2 regions of the Streptomyces hebeiensis genome follow, and region 2 is predicted to be linked to the other one. Evidence: riboswitches for the same ligand, from Rfam matches in the RefSeq annotation. Region 2 holds a riboswitch; the other holds the start of a gene.

Region 1 (7,487 bases), 4.7 Mb from region 2:
CGGCCGAACAGGAACGGAGCATTGGCACCCAGTGCCACCTGGACCGATGCCACGGCCTCCGCGGCGTTCCACACATCGGCGAAGCGGTCCGGAGTCACCTGGAGGTGCAGTTGCACGGAGGTGCAGGCCGCTTCCGGGGCTATCGACGACGATGTGGTGGACAGCCGTTCCACCCCTTCGATGTCCAGCGTGAAATCCTCCCCGCGGGCCGCGTGCATCTGCTCGTTGAGGAGTGCGTAGCGGCGGACGTCCGAGAGATTCTCGGAGACCACGTCGTGCTGGGTGAGGGTGGGGAGAATTCCGATCATCACGATCCCCGCGTCGACCTCACGCGCTTTGCGGTGAGCATATCCGAGCCCGGCGCGCAGTTCCTCCGCGAGCTGATCGAGGACTCGACCACCGATACGGTGCGGAGCGATATTTACTTCCATGTTGAACATGCCGAGTTCGGTCTGGAAATCCCCGCTCGCGATGCGCCGCAGCACCTCCGCATTCAGCATCCGGGGCATCCCGTCGGTGCCCGCGAGATTGAGCTCGATCTCCAGCCCCATCAGATTCTTGGGGCGGTCGAACCTCCCGTCCGCCAGCAACCGCTCCAGTACCGCCAGGCACTGCCGGAGCTTCCTGCGGTATTTCTGCCGATCGGACAGGTCGGAACCGCCCGCCTCGACCTTCTCCCCCATCGAAGTGTCCCTCCTCGTGGGCAGCCCGCGGCACGAGCATCGCGTCACGGTCGATAATGCCCACACAGCGTGATCCATAACGTCCCGGTCGGCCGATGGACCCCCACGGACGGCGGCCGACCGCTACAGTGGTGCCCCCGATCGATCGGCACATTCCTTTGGCATGGCGTTGACTACGGCGTTTCCGGTGCCCGACATCCGGGGAAAAACGCCGAAGAGTTGGTGGTGATTTTCGGCCGACCCGTTCGAAGGAATCGGCCCAGGCCAGCCGCGTGTCTTCGCCGTTTATCCACAGTAACCGCACCGGACGAGGTCCGGATATCGCCTTGTCCGCAATATCGGCGAGAGCTAGAAGAAACCTGACGTGAACACACGTCGTATAAACTTCGCGTACGAGGCGGAGAGTCGGCGTCCCGGCATTGCGATCTGTGAGGCCCACCTCTGACCCCGCACGCTGACAGTGACGTCCGCACCGGTTCACGCTCCCCTTCACGCATCACCCCTGTGTCTCCTGAAGTGAGAGGCAACCCACCATGCCGCTGCATGTTCCTCCGGCCCCCGCGCCTGCCCTGCGCAGCGTTCTCGCGGCACTCAGTTCCCCCACCGCCGTGCGCGATGCCCGCACACCGGCACTCCAGTCCGCCCCGGGGCCGCTGAACCCCGAACTGCCCCTGCCCGTCCACGCGCTCGACCTGGTCGCGACGGCGGAAGAAGCGGCAGCCGCGGGCCGGGCGCCACGGACCAGATTGACCGGCTGGCGCTTCCTGATCCGCGGCGGTGACCGAGCGGTCGCCGCCGCCGACGCGATGCTCACCGCGGACGGCTGGGCGTTCTCCCGCTTCTTCGAGGGCCCGTACCTCACCGCCACGGAGCGCGCGCTGCGCCAGGCCGAGTCGCTGACCACGCCGTACCAGCCGCGGCTGTTGTGGGTGGCCGAGCTCTACATGCTCGCGCTCTGGCTGCACGAGGACACGCGGGACGACGCCGCCGAGGGCGCGCTCGGGCCGGCCGACATCCTGGTGCCTCTCGCACCGGCCCCGCCGGGCATCGCGGCCCACCGCCCGCACCGGGTCGCCGATCTGCTGCCGGTGATCGGGCTACGGCTCGGGGCGGCACCGCCGCTGCTGCGCGCTCCGGCCTGACGGGAATGACGGGCTCCCTCCCCGCTCGTCCCGTGCGCCTCTTCGGTGCCCCGCGACCTCACCGGTCACGGGGCACCGGCGCGTTCCGCGGTGCCGACCCGGCGCGCCGGGCGCGTCCGACGCCCGCGAACGGGCCGCCGGAGGGACACTAGTGCCCCTCCCGGCAACGTTTGCCCCGTCGCGACGCCCGGCACGCGCGCTCGCCGCGTTGGCCACAAGCCCAGGTAGCTCCGCTACATGGACTTCCGGCCGCCTTGCGATCACACGCACCGGACGCCGCTCCTTGACGGGCAAACCCTGCCGGTCGCGGCACTAGTTCTCTTCGGCCACGTCGAACCACCCGAAAAGACCGGCGAGTTGAGCTGAACCGTCCGTGCGGGTGATACGTCCTTGAGCAGAAAGGAGAGCTGCCGCGAAATCCCTGCGGATCGCCGTCCGTGGGGCAACACTAGGACCGGACCAGACAGATACGGGGGAGCGGCCATGACGACGTCAAGCCGCGGGACACACACCACGACGCAGCGAAAGAACCCATCCATGTGCCAGCACCAACCAGCCTGTCCGACAGCCGATTCCGCCGACCGCGACGCCGCACGATTGGTGGCGCACCACCCGGAGCAGGGCTGGAGTCTGCTGTGCAACGGTGTCCTCGTCTTCGAGGACACCGGCGAGCTGCTGCCGGACGGCAAGATCATCGCCCCGCACCGGTCGTCGCGCGGCGGGCAGACGATCACAGCGGCCTGACGGGCCGCCACGGCGAGGCCGGAGCGTCCCGAGCGCCCGGCGGACGACGGGTGGGCGGCATGCCGCCCGCGGCGCCCCCGCCCTGTCGGTCCTGCCCCGGCGCCGCCACCGTACCGGTCACATCGGGCGCGGGCACCGGGCCGTTCGGCCCCTCGGGCGCGGTCCGGCCGGGACCACGGCCCCGGCCGGACGGCCTGCCCGGCGCCCCGGACGGTCAGTCGTCGTACGCGTCCAGCGGCGGGCAGGAGCAGACCAGGTTGCGGTCGCCGAACGCGCCGTCGATCCGGCGGACCGGCGGCCAGTACTTGTCGGCGGCCGAGACACCGGCCGGGAAGGCCGCCTCGGTACGGCTGTACGGACGGTCCCACTCGCCGCCCAGCGCGGCGGCCGTGTGCGGGGCGTTGCGCAGCGGGTTGTCGTCCGCCGGCCACTCCCCCGACGCGACCTTGTCGATCTCCCGGCGGATCGCGATCATCGCCTCGCAGAACCGGTCGATCTCCGCCAGGTCCTCGCTCTCGGTGGGCTCGATCATCAGCGTGCCCGCCACGGGGAACGACATCGTCGGCGCGTGGAAGCCGTAGTCGATCAGCCGCTTCGCGATGTCGTCGACGCTCACTCCCGTGGCCTTGGACAGCGGCCGAAGATCCACGATGCACTCGTGCGCCACCAGACCGGCCGGACCGGTGTAGAGCACCGGGTAGTGCGGCTCCAGTCGCTTGGCGATGTAGTTGGCGGCGAGCACGGCGACCTGGGTCGCCCGCTTCAGCCCCTCGCCGCCCATCAGCCGCACGTACGCCCAGGAGATGGGCAGGATGCCCGCCGAGCCCCAGGGCGCCGCCGAGACGGGCCCGACGCCCGTCCCGGGCCCGGCCGCCGGCTGGAGCGGGTGGTTCGGCAGGTACGGCGCCAGATGCGCCCGTACACCGACGGGACCGACCCCCGGGCCACCGCCGCCGTGCGGGATGCAGAACGTCTTGTGCAGATTCAGGTGCGACACGTCCGAGCCGAACCGGCCCGGCTTCGCCAGCCCCACCAGCGCGTTGAGGTTCGCGCCGTCGACGTAGACCTGCCCGCCCGCGTCGTGCACGGCCGCGCAGATGTCCCCGATGTGCTCCTCGAAAACGCCGTGTGTGGAGGGATAGGTGACCATGAGGACGGCCAGCTCGGCGCCGTGCCGTTCGATCTTGGCGTGCAGGTCCGCCAGGTCCACGTCACCGTTCTCACCGGTCTTGACGACGACGACCTTCATCCCGGCCATCACCGCGCTCGCGGCGTTCGTCCCGTGCGCGGAGGAGGGGATGAGACAGACCGTGCGGCCGGCGTCGCCGTTGGCGCGGTGGTACGCCCGTACGGCCAGCAGACCGGCCAGCTCCCCCTGCGAGCCGGCGTTCGGCTGGAGGGACACCGCGTCGTACCCGGTGACCTCGGCGAGCCGCTCCTCCAGCTCCCGGATCAGCGTCAGATAGCCGCTCGCCTGCTCCGCCGGCGCGAACGGGTGCAGCGCCCCGAACTCGGGCCAGGTGACCGGCTCCATCTCCGTGGTCGCGTTCAGCTTCATCGTGCAGGAGCCGAGCGGGATCATGCCCCGGTCCAGCGCGTAGTCCCGGTCGGCGAGCCGGCGCAGGTAGCGCAGCATCGCCGTCTCGGAGCGGTGGCGGTGGAAGACCGGGTGCGTCAGATACGAGTCGGCGCGCAGCAGGTCCGCCGGCAGGGCGTCGTCCGTGGCCTCGTCGAGCGCCTCGATGTCGCCGGCCACGCCGAAGGCGGCCCACACCGCGGCCAGCTGCGCGCGGCCCGTCGTCTCGTCACAGGCGACCGAGACGTGGTCCCCGTCCACGAGGCGCAGGTTGATCCCGCTCGCCAGGGCCGCGGCGACGACCTCGGCGGCCCGGCCCGGGACGCGGGCCGTCAGCGTGTCGAAGAACGCGCCGTGCACGACCTCCACCCCGCCCGCCCGCAACCCCTCGGCGAGCAGCGCCGCGTACCGGTGGGTGCGGCGCGCGATCGCCCGCAGCCCGTCCGGGCCGTGGTACACGGCGTACATCCCGGCCATGACGGCCAGCAGGACCTGCGCGGTGCAGATGTTGCTCGTGGCCTTCTCCCGGCGGATGTGCTGCTCCCGCGTCTGGAGCGCCAGCCGGTACGCCCGGTCCCCGTCGGCGTCCACGGACACCCCGACCAGCCGGCCCGGCAGGTTGCGCGCGAAGTTCTCCCGTACGGACATGTAGCCGGCGTGCGGTCCACCGAAGCCCATCGGGACGCCGAAGCGCTGGGTGGTGCCGACCGCGATGTCCGCGCCCAGTTCCCCGGGCGGGGTGAGGAGCGTCAGCGCCAGCAGATCGGCGGCGACGGTGACCACCGCGCCGAGTTCGTGGGCCCGTTCGATCACGGGCCCGAGGTCCCGGACGGCCCCGGAGGCGCCCGGGTACTGGAGCAGGACTCCGAAGACGCCGCGCTCGGCCACCTCGGCCGGGATGCCCTCGCTCAGATCGGCGACCACGACCTCGACGCCGGTCGGTTCGGCCCGGGTCTCGACGACGGCGATTGTCTGCGGCAGGGCGTCGGCGTCCACCAGGAACACCCCGTCCTTGACCTTGCCGACGCGGCGCGACAGCGCCATCGCCTCGGCCGCCGCCGTGCTCTCGTCGAGCAGTGAGGCGCTCGAGGTCGGCAGCCCGGTCAGCTCGGCGACGACGGTCTGGAAGTTGAGCAGCGCCTCCAGCCGGCCCTGGGAGATCTCCGGCTGGTACGGCGTGTACGCGGTGTACCAGGCCGGGTTCTCCAGCACGTTGCGCAGGATCACGGGCGGGGTGAAGGTGCCGTAGTAGCCGAGCCCGATCATCGACGTCCGCACCTCGTTGCGGTCCGCCAGCGACCGCAACTCGGCCAGCACCTCCGGCTCGGTACGGGAACCGGGCAGCCGCAGCGCCTCCACGCTCTTGATGGCGTCGGGCACGGCGGCGTCGGTCAGCTCGTCGAGCGAGCCGTAGCCGACCTGCGCCAGCATCTTCGCCCGCGCCTCCGCGTCGGGCCCGATGTGGCGCTGCTCGAAGGGTGTGCCCCGCTCCAGCTCGGCGAGCGGAATGCGACGGTCGGTCATGGAGAGGCCTCCTGGTCTGTCACGACCTGCGAGAGGCACCCGCGCGAACGGGCACCCGGACGGCCTCCCCCTCTGTCATCTCGACCTGAGAGCTTCACCGGCCCGCCGCACACGGTCCGGCTTTCACCGTCGGTGAGAGCGGGAGCCGTCCGACGCCCGCCCTGCTTTCCAGAGTGACCTCGTCCATGCGGTACGGGTGCCTGAGAGATTCCGGGGAGGATTTGCTCCTTCGGCGCCCCCGGCCATCTCTCCGGAGGACTCTCCCGCATGGGGTCAGCAGCCGACTGCCAGCCTACCAGCGCGGTGTTACAGGCGGCTTTCGAGTGGCCGACGTCCGAAATCTGCACTTTGGTATTCCGTAGCGACCAGTGCGACCAACGCGACCGGTGCGACCGGTGCGACCGGTGCGACCGGTGCGACCGAAGGGAACGACGGTGGAAACCGACATCGATCCGCGCAGCCTGATAGGGCGCAAGGCATTCGACCGGGACGGCCGCAAGATCGGCACGGTGGACGAGGTGTATCTGGACGACGCGACCGGTGTCCCCGAATGGGCGGCCGTCCGCACGGGAATCTTCAGCCGCGACGCCTTCGTCCCCCTCGCGCCCAGCACACTGCTGGACGGCGGGCTGCGCGTCCCCTTCGGCCGCGCCCTGATCAGGGACGCGCCCGACTTCGGCGTAGGGCGTCACCTCTCACCCGAGCAGGAGCTGGAGCTCTACCGCCACTACGGACTCCCCCTCCCCGCTCCGGAGCCGGCCGACCCGCCCGCCTCCCTGTCGGACCGTGACGCGGAGCGCGGCTTCGGGCGCATCGCCGACCAGGACGACTGACCCTCGGCAGGCCCCGCCGCACCGCCCACCGTCGCGTCGTCCCGTGTACCGCCCCCGGCCCTTCCCTCCGGTCCAGGCCCCCCTTCCGCCCCGTCCCCGGTCCCTTCTCGGTCGTTCCCCTCGCCCGTCACGGCCGCGTCCGCGTCGGCCGGCCCCACAACCGCGCCCGCCACCGCCCCCGGTATGAGGGGCAGCGGATCGGAGAGTTCGAGATCGGGGTCGTCGACCCAGAAGGTGCGCACCCGCCCGGGCGCGGAGCCCGGTTCCTCGAACCGTACGGTCACCCTCCCCAGCCCGCTGCCCTGCACCCAGCCCGCCCCGAACGCCGCGTGGCGCACGTCGTGACCGGCGGGGAAGCGCCGCTGCCCGGGCCCGTCCACGGCGTCGGCCGACGCCGGTCCCGCCACGACCGCCGGTCGGTCATCCGCCGTGCCCCCCGCTTCCCCGCCTCCGGTGTCCCCGCCTCCCGCCGCCAGGTCCGCCGGCGGCACCGGGGCGCCGCCCCCAACGACGCTCCCCTCGCCGACTCCGCCGACGGGAGCGTCGGCCGCCGCCTGGGCGAAGAGGTCCTCCTGCGTGTAGTCGGCCAGCCCCGTCACGCCCACCCCCAGCAGCCGCACGCCGCCGGTGGTGTCCACCCCCTCCAGCAGCCGCGCCGCCGCCTCACGCACCACGACCGGGTCGTCCGTGGGCCCGCGCAGCGTGTCCGACCGCGTCAGCGTCGAGAAGTCGTACCGCCGGACCTTGAGGACCACCGTCCGCCCGGACCGCCCCGCGTCCCGCAGGCGCCCCACGCACCGCTCCGCGAGCCGCTCCACCTCGGCGCGCACCCGGACCCGGTCGTGCAGGTCGACGTCGAAGGTGTCCTCCACCGACACGGACTTGGCGTCACGCTCGGAGACCACCGGCCGGTCGTCATGGCCCCGCGCCATCCGGTACAGCGACGCTCCGTGCGCCTTGCCCAGCAGCCGTACGAGCTCGTCCT
Region 2 (7,487 bases):
TCTCGGCGGGCTTGACGAGCACCTTCGGCTGCGTCTTCGACTGGAGGCCGGTGCCCGCGATGTCCGCCGTGCTCGTGTCGGCCAGCAGGTGCTCGTCGACCGTGGTGGCGTTGACGTTGAACTTCAGCTCGATCTTGTCGGGCAGCGCCTTGCGGATCGGGTCCGACTTCGGGTCCCACTGCGGGTTGCGCGACAGGGTCGCGCCCCGGCTCTCGCTGTACGAGTCGAACTTGTACGGGCCCGAGGAGACGATCTTCTGGACGTACTCGGCGCCCTTGTCGGCCGCCCGCGGCACCGGGGCCGTCTGGGAGAAGGCCGCGAGGTAGTCCATGTCCGCGAACGGCTTGGCCAGCTTGAAGACGACCGTGTACTTGTCCGGGGTCTCGATGGACTTGATGCCCGCCTCGGACTTGTCCTTGTAGGGACCCTTGTACTTGTCGCCGCCCTCCAGGTAGGCCTTGAAGTACGTGGGGCCGTTGGACAGGGCCTCGGGCGCGAAGTTGGAGCGCTCGACGGCGTACTTGACGTCCTTCGCCGTGATCTCCGTGCCGTCCTCGAACTTCACGCCCTTGCGGATCGTGTACGTCCAGGTCTTGGCGTCGGGGCTGGCCTTGCCGAGCGAGGTCGCGAGGTCGGGGACGACCTGCAGGCCCTCCTTGCCCGGGGCGGGCTTGAAGGTGACCAGGGTACGCGCGTAGAGCCGGGAGAAGTTCTGCACCCAGCCGTAGTACGTGTTGCCCGGGTCCAGGGAGTCGGGGCCACTGGAGTGCTCGTAGGTGACCGTGCCCCCCTTCTTGTCCGACGCGTTGACGATGCCGGTCAGCCCGGCGTCGGCCTTGGCGGAGCCGCCCCCCTTGCCGTCACTGTCCTTGTCGCTGCTCCCGCAGGCGGTGGCACCCAGGGCCAACGCGAGCGTCACGGCGATGGCCGATGCCGTCTTTCTGTTGTTCATCTCTGAGGAAAGCCCCCTCGGTTGACCGGTTGCGGCAGGGCCGCGATTACTTGCCACGCGGGTCGAGCGCGTCACGCAGCCCGTCCCCCAGCAGATTGAAGGCCAGCACGGTGACGAAGATCGCCATGCCGGGGATGATCATGAACATCGGGTCGACCTGGTACAGGTCCACCGCGGTGGAGAGCATGCCGCCCCAGGACGCCTGCGGCGGCGCGATGCCGACGCCGAGGAAGCTCAGGGACGCCTCGAAGAGGATGTTGGTGGGGATCAGCAGTGTCGAGTAGACGAGGATCGGCGCGATCAGGTTGGGCAGCAGCTCGCGGAAGAGGATGAACGGGCCGCGCGCGCCCAGCGACCTGGCCGCCTCCACGAACTCCCGCTCCCGCAGGCTCATCGTCTGCGCCCGCACGATCCGCCCCATGTACGGCCAGTTGAAGAAGCCGATGACGAAGATCAGCACGGCGATCCGCAGCGGCAGGCCCTCCAGGCCGAACGCGTTGCCCTGGAGGGAGGCCGAGATGGAGATCGCGAAGAGGAGGAGCGGGAACGCCAGGAAGGTGTCCATCATCCGGCTGATCGCGCTGTCCACCCAGCCGCCGTAGAAGCCGGCCACGACGCCCATGATCACGCCGATCACCACCGACAGCAGCGTGGAGCCGGCGGCGACCACGAGCGAGACCCAGGAGCCCTCGATGATGCGGGCCAGGATGTCGCGGCCGGTCTGCGGCTCGACGCCGAGCGGGTGGTCCCAGCTCATGCCGCCGAAGCTGCCCTTGGGGGCCAGGAGGGTGGGATCGACCAGATCCTGGTTGAAGGCGTTGGGGTCGAGCCCGAAGACCGCCTGGATCGGCTTGGAGAGCGCGGCGACGAGAATCAGCAGGACCACGACCACGCCGCCGGCCATGGCGACCTTGTCCCGCTTGAACCGCGTCCACGCGATCCGGCCGAGCGAGCGGCCCTCGATCTGCTTGCTCCCGGCGCCCTCCAGGACCGCTTCCGGCTGCGCCGTGGCCGCCGACCCGGTGGTCTCGATAGGTGCCGTCATTACGCTGGAGACCCCTCTCGGCCGACGGTGGCCGGCCCATGACCGCCGCTGTAGCGGCTCGTTCGCTGTCCGTGTGGAGCAAGTGACCCCACCACGGCGGGAACTGTGTTCTGTCAGCGCGTCGCACACAAGGCCGGGACAACTTGCTTGACGGAGTCTTCTGCCACGGCGCGATCACCCGCCAGCCCTCACGGGGAATGGTTGCCCAACCGTGATGCGATCAGAGGATTACCGTTATGCGGACGTGGAAATCACGTCAGCGGACCAACCCGGCCACTATTCCCCCACATCAAACATCGGGCGCAGATACTTCCAGAGAGCCTGAAAAAGGGGCGAATTACCGCACCTGACGACCTTTTACGTGACGCCCAGCCATCGCGTCGCCGCCGTGAGTGCCCGAGGCATGTGGTCCGGACCATCGGCGCACGGGTGCGGTGTGCGGGTCGGGACGCGGCTCAAAATGTGCGCTGCGGGAGCGGTACGGGTGGAGGGGCCGAGGGGCCGCGACGGCGTCCTCGCCACGCCGGAGCGGACCCGTATCGCGCGGCGGGAACCCTCCGGCGCGAGGAGCGGACATCAAGGGCGGGCTGCCGGGGCCCGGGAACCACGGGCCGAGGCGTCGAAGGTCGCGATGCCGGTGGCCGCGGCGCCGAGGGCGGGACGTCGAGAGGCCGCACGCCGAGGAGCGACGGAACGCCGAGGGGCGGACGGCCGAGAGCGGGACGCTCCAAGGCCCCGGCGGGGTCAAGACCGGGCGAGGGCACGAGCGAGACGGCCCCGGGCGCCCGCGGCCCCGGCTCAGAACGCGTGGGACGCGGGCGGCGGGTAGCCATAGCCCGGGGCGGGCGCGGCGGCGGGCGCGACATGCGCCTCGCGGTCGTAGAACGGCCGGGAGTTGGCCCGCAGCCACATCGTGACCGGGTCGTACTCGTCGGACATCGCGACGGTGGAGACGGGCAGTCCGTCCGGCACCGCCGAGACGGACTGGCTCATCATCGAGCGCACGGAGTCGACGGACGCCGGGCTCGTGTCGTACAGGTCGAGGCCGATCGCCAGGTACGGGGCGCCGAGCGACGGCTGCACCCAGGCGCGGCGCAACGAGCGGACGGCGGGCGTGCGGTGCGCGTTCTGGGTGAGCAGGGCGTAGAACTGCGGCAGCTGGATGGCCGGCTCGGACAGCCGCAGCGGCCCGGCGGGCATCCGGTCCAGGCCGGTGGCGATACGGCGCAGATCGAGCCACGGGATGCCGACGCCACCGCCGGCGGCGTGCGGATTGAGCCAGATCCCCCACCGGTCGGGATAGAGGATCCGGGCGATGTCCCGGCCGGAGACGATCTCGTGCGCCCGGGTCCAGCCACTGGCGGCGAGCTCCTGCCCGGAGGTGACGCAGGGGGCGTAACCCAGCCCGTCGACCTCCATGTTCCCGTACTGGGCGTCGGGGGAGCCGGCCTGGCCGTGCCAGAGCAGCATCCAGACGCCGCCGTCGGCGAGGGCGTGCAGGAGCGCCTCGTACGCGTCGTAGCGGCCTGGGGTCACCTGGCGCAGCATGTGCTCGACCTGCCCGGCCGCCGCGGTGCCTGACGCGCTCACTCTGGGTCCCGCCCCTCTTCGTTCCACCATGTCCGCCCCCGCGGGGGCCTCCGCCGGCCCGCACGACGGCAGGAGTCCCCAAGGTGTACGGCGCGGCGGCACCGCTTTCGCGGCACGCCCCCGTCATGAAACCAGCTTAGGCGGCCCTCACGGCACCGACTTGACGCCGGATGCGCCCGCCGCGTAGGCGGAACGGGACGGACGGTCCGCCGCAGACGTACCCGCGACGCGTGACGGTATCCGTGACGGAGGCCGGAAGTGGTCCATACCTTCGCAGGATCTACGCGGTTCCTCCCCGAGACGGCCACCTCAGCGCCGTAGGTACCCTCGCCGTACGCCCCCTCACCGTACGACCGCCTTGTCCGAGGCTAACGCTGGTAGAAGGGCCGCACCTTCGCCAGCAGCCAGTCGGCGACCGGGTCCTGGGCCAGGTCCAGCAGGACCAGGTTGACCGGCCAGGCGACCTGCGCGCGGCCGAGCGCGCGGCCGAGCGCGTCCATCGGGGCGTTGCGGTCGCCCGCCTCCCAGGACGAGAGCTGGACGCCGACGACCAGGACCGGCGTCTCCCCCTCGACGCTGGCGAGGGCGCGGCGGGCGCTGACCACCATCCCGGTCGCCTCGAACTCGGCCGCGGCGGCGGAGAGGAAGTCGACCGGGTCCTCCTGCCAGTCCGGCTCGAAGAGCCGCACCCGGCCGCCGCTGGCCGGACCGTCGAGCGGCGTCCGCCCGACCCGGCACAGCTCGGCGACGGCCCCGGGAGGCAGCGGCACGCCGACGGCGCCGCCGGGATTGACCGCGATTCCGAGCTGCGGGGGCAGGCCGCGGGCGAAGTCCCGGGCCGGGGCCACGGTGAAGGACATGTGGGGGCCCACGCACTGGCGGAACTGCTCCTCCGAGCTGAACACCGGCACGTACGCGGCGCCGTCGATGTCGACCGTCGGCAGGTCGAGACTGCGGCTGTCGGGACCACCGCCGTTGGGCAGCGGCACCCAGATCCGACTCCGTCCGAGCACTTCGACGAGCCGTCCGCCCGCCGCGTCACTGCCGAGCGAGGCGACCAGTACCTCTTCCAACTCGTTGCCCGGCCACGCTGTGTTCACTGTTTACCCCTCCGCGCCGAAACCTGCCGGAGCACCCTAACGCCGCGCGTGCGAGCGGTGCAGCCACCCGGCGGGCGCCCGGGCGTCCGCACCACACCGCCCCGCTGACCGCCCCACTGTCCGCCTCGTTCACCGCCGCGTGCCCGGGGCCGGGAACATGATGCGCGCCAAGGCCGTCGCCGAGGCCCGGTCCAGGAGCACGGCCGAGGCGCAGCCGGGCGGCAGGCGGCCCTCCTCCGCGTCCGCCAGGAGACGGCCGACCGCTCCGCGATGGCGGGCGAAGGCGTAACCGGAGACACCTCTGCCGCGCTCCCGCTGCCCCGCTCGGGCCACCTCCGCGGGGACGTCCAGCAGGACGAGGTGCAGGCGGGACCCGCGCGCACGGGCCTCGCGGGCGAGCCAGCGCCGTACCCACGACTGCGTGCCGCAGTCGTGCACGACGACGCTCCCGCCCGAGCGCAGCGCGCGCCACAGCCTCGCGTAGTGGGCGATCCGGACCAGGGGGCGGTAGACCGCGTACGGCAGCACGGCCGGCAGGCGCCGCTCCCAGCGGTCCCTGGTGTCCTGGGAATCGATGGCACGTCCCTCGGCCGCCCGCCGGATCAGCGTCGATTTCCCGCTGCCCGGCAGACCGGAGACCACGACCAGGTCCCCCTGCGCGAACGCCAGTCCCTTGGGCGGTCCGCTCCGTCCGCCCCGTCCGTTCCGTCCGCCGCGTCCGCTCCCGCTTCCGCGCAGGTCCCGGACCACGGCCGGCACGCCCTCGGGCCGCCCGGCGCCGCCCGGCACGGCAGCGGGTGAGGCGACAGCGGACGGCACCGCGGCGGACGAGGCGGCAGCGGACGACACCGGGGCAGCGGACGGGACCGCGCCGGACGAGGCGGCAGCGGACGACACCGGGGCAGCGGACGGGACCGCGCCGGACGAGGCGGCAGCGGACGGCGCGGGCAGCGGCGCGGACAGCACGGCCTTCGCGCCCTGCGCGGCCGATCCCCCGGAGGCCACCGGCACACCGACGCCACCCGCCGGCGCCCCGCCCGCTGTGTCCCCCGCGTCCGTCTCCGCCTCGGCCCCCTCCCCGGCCCCCGCCTCCGTCACATACGCGCCGGACCCCTGCGACATCATCGCCGTCCCCCTGTCAGCTCAGTCGACCTGGTCCCCAGAACCCTTCCCCCGAAGTGTAAAGAAATGGCAATGCGCCACAACCCTTTCCGGCCGTGGCGCCCCTACGCCACGAACACCTCGCACCGTTCCACACGCCGGCCCGCCGTCCGTGGTTCCCGCCGGGTTCCCGGCGGCCCGCCGCCTCGCGCCGCCCTCACCGACCGGCGGATTCCGCCCGTTTCCCACCGGCCTCACCACTCCGTCCCCGCACATGCGATGATGTGCCCGCCAACTGCATACCGGCCGTTTGAATCCACGCGGGAGAGTCCCGGTCGCCGTGTGCGCCGGGCGCCGAAGGAGCAAGTACCTCCCTTGAATCTCTCAGGCCCCGTACCGCGTGGATGAGGCAGATCTGAAAAGCGGGCCGCGCTCTCGTGGCCCCACCCAAGGTGCAAGTCACGCCGCCCCGCGACGGTGTACGTGTCCGGCGTACACCACGTGTGTCCCCGTGGTCGTGACGAACCTCTCAGGTTCCGATGACAGATGGGGAGGGCCGATCGCAGCCTGTCGCCCCGTCGCCCGTCATCCCGACTCTCGCCTCACGCCCTGGGAGCCCCACCGATGAGCACTGTCCCCCCGAGCCCGACCCCCCGTACCCCCCGCAGGACGGCGCTCGACGCCGTGCACCGCGCGCTGGGCGCGACCATGACCGACTTCGCGGGCTGGGACATGCCCCTGCGGTACGGCAGCGAGCGGGACGAGCACCAGGCGGTCCGTACGAGGGCCGGCCTGTTCGACCTCTCCCACATGGGCGAGATCACCGTCACCGGCCCCGCCGCCGCCACGCTCCTCGACTACGCGCTGGTCGGCAACATCGGCGCCCTCGCCGTCGGCCGGGCCCGCTACACCATGATCTGCCAGGAGGACGGCGGCATCCTGGACGACCTGATCGTCTACCGCCTCGGCGACGAGAGGTACCTGGTCGTCGCCAACGCCTCCAACGCGCAGACCGTGCTCGACGCGCTGACCGAGCGCGCGGCCGGCTTCGACGCCGAGGTCCGCGACGACCGTGACGCGTACGCGCTGCTGGCCGTCCAGGGCCCCGAGTCCCCCGGCATCCTGGCCTCGCTCACCGACGCCGACCTGGACGGTCTGAAGTACTACGCGGGCCTGCCCGGCACCGTCGCGGACGTCCCCGCGCTGATCGCGCGCACCGGCTACACGGGCGAGGACGGCTTCGAGCTGTTCGTCGCGCCCGAGCACGCCGAGCGGCTGTGGCGGGCGCTGACCGAGGCCGGCGAGGGCGTGGGCCTGGTCCCCTGCGGCCTCTCCTGCCGGGACACGCTGCGGCTGGAGGCCGGCATGCCGCTGTACGGGAACGAGCTGGGCACCCACCTCACCCCCTTCGACGCGGGCCTCGGCCGGGTGGTCAAGTTCGAGAAGACGACGAACGGTGGCGAGTTCGTCGGCCGGATGGCCCTCGCGACCGCGGCCGAGCTCGCGGCGGTCTCCCCGCCGCGCAAGCTGGTCGGCCTGGTCGCCGAGGGGCGCCGGGTGCCGCGCTCCGGGTACCACGTGATGTCCGGCAGCGCGACCGTCGGCGTGGTCACCTCCGGCGCCCCCTCCCCCACGCTGGGCCGGCCGATCGCCATGGCGTACGTGGACGCCGCGCACGCCGCCCCCGGCACGGCGGGCG

What was found. Region 2 has a riboswitch for glycine ahead of gcvT (glycine cleavage system aminomethyltransferase GcvT). Riboswitches for the same ligand answer to the same signal wherever they lie in the genome.
Region 1: linked by a shared signal. The riboswitch ahead of gcvP (aminomethyl-transferring glycine dehydrogenase) and the one ahead of gcvT (glycine cleavage system aminomethyltransferase GcvT) in region 2 are both predicted to bind glycine.

What each region holds. Positions count from the first base shown of each region.
Region 1 is NZ_CM129812.1:1,015,823-1,023,309, forward strand. Features, by position in the region: gene ACU6P3_RS04345 (glutamate-cysteine ligase family protein) at 1-683, opposite strand, end outside; gene ACU6P3_RS04350 (hypothetical protein) at 1,217-1,825, shown strand; gene ACU6P3_RS04355 (DUF5999 family protein) at 2,363-2,569, shown strand; gene gcvP (aminomethyl-transferring glycine dehydrogenase) at 2,784-5,669, opposite strand; glycine riboswitch at 5,848-5,945, opposite strand; gene ACU6P3_RS04365 (PRC-barrel domain-containing protein) at 6,104-6,502, shown strand; gene ACU6P3_RS04370 (DNA polymerase IV) at 6,397-7,487, opposite strand, start outside.
Region 2 is NZ_CM129812.1:5,712,764-5,720,250, reverse strand. Features, by position in the region: gene ACU6P3_RS24580 (ABC transporter substrate-binding protein) at 1-952, opposite strand, end outside; gene ACU6P3_RS24575 (ABC transporter permease) at 999-1,997, opposite strand; gene ACU6P3_RS24570 (enhanced serine sensitivity protein SseB C-terminal domain-containing protein) at 2,796-3,587, opposite strand; gene ACU6P3_RS24565 (enhanced serine sensitivity protein SseB) at 3,956-4,687, opposite strand; gene ACU6P3_RS24560 (AAA family ATPase) at 4,817-5,536, opposite strand; glycine riboswitch at 6,100-6,197, shown strand; gene gcvT (glycine cleavage system aminomethyltransferase GcvT) at 6,413-7,487, shown strand, end outside.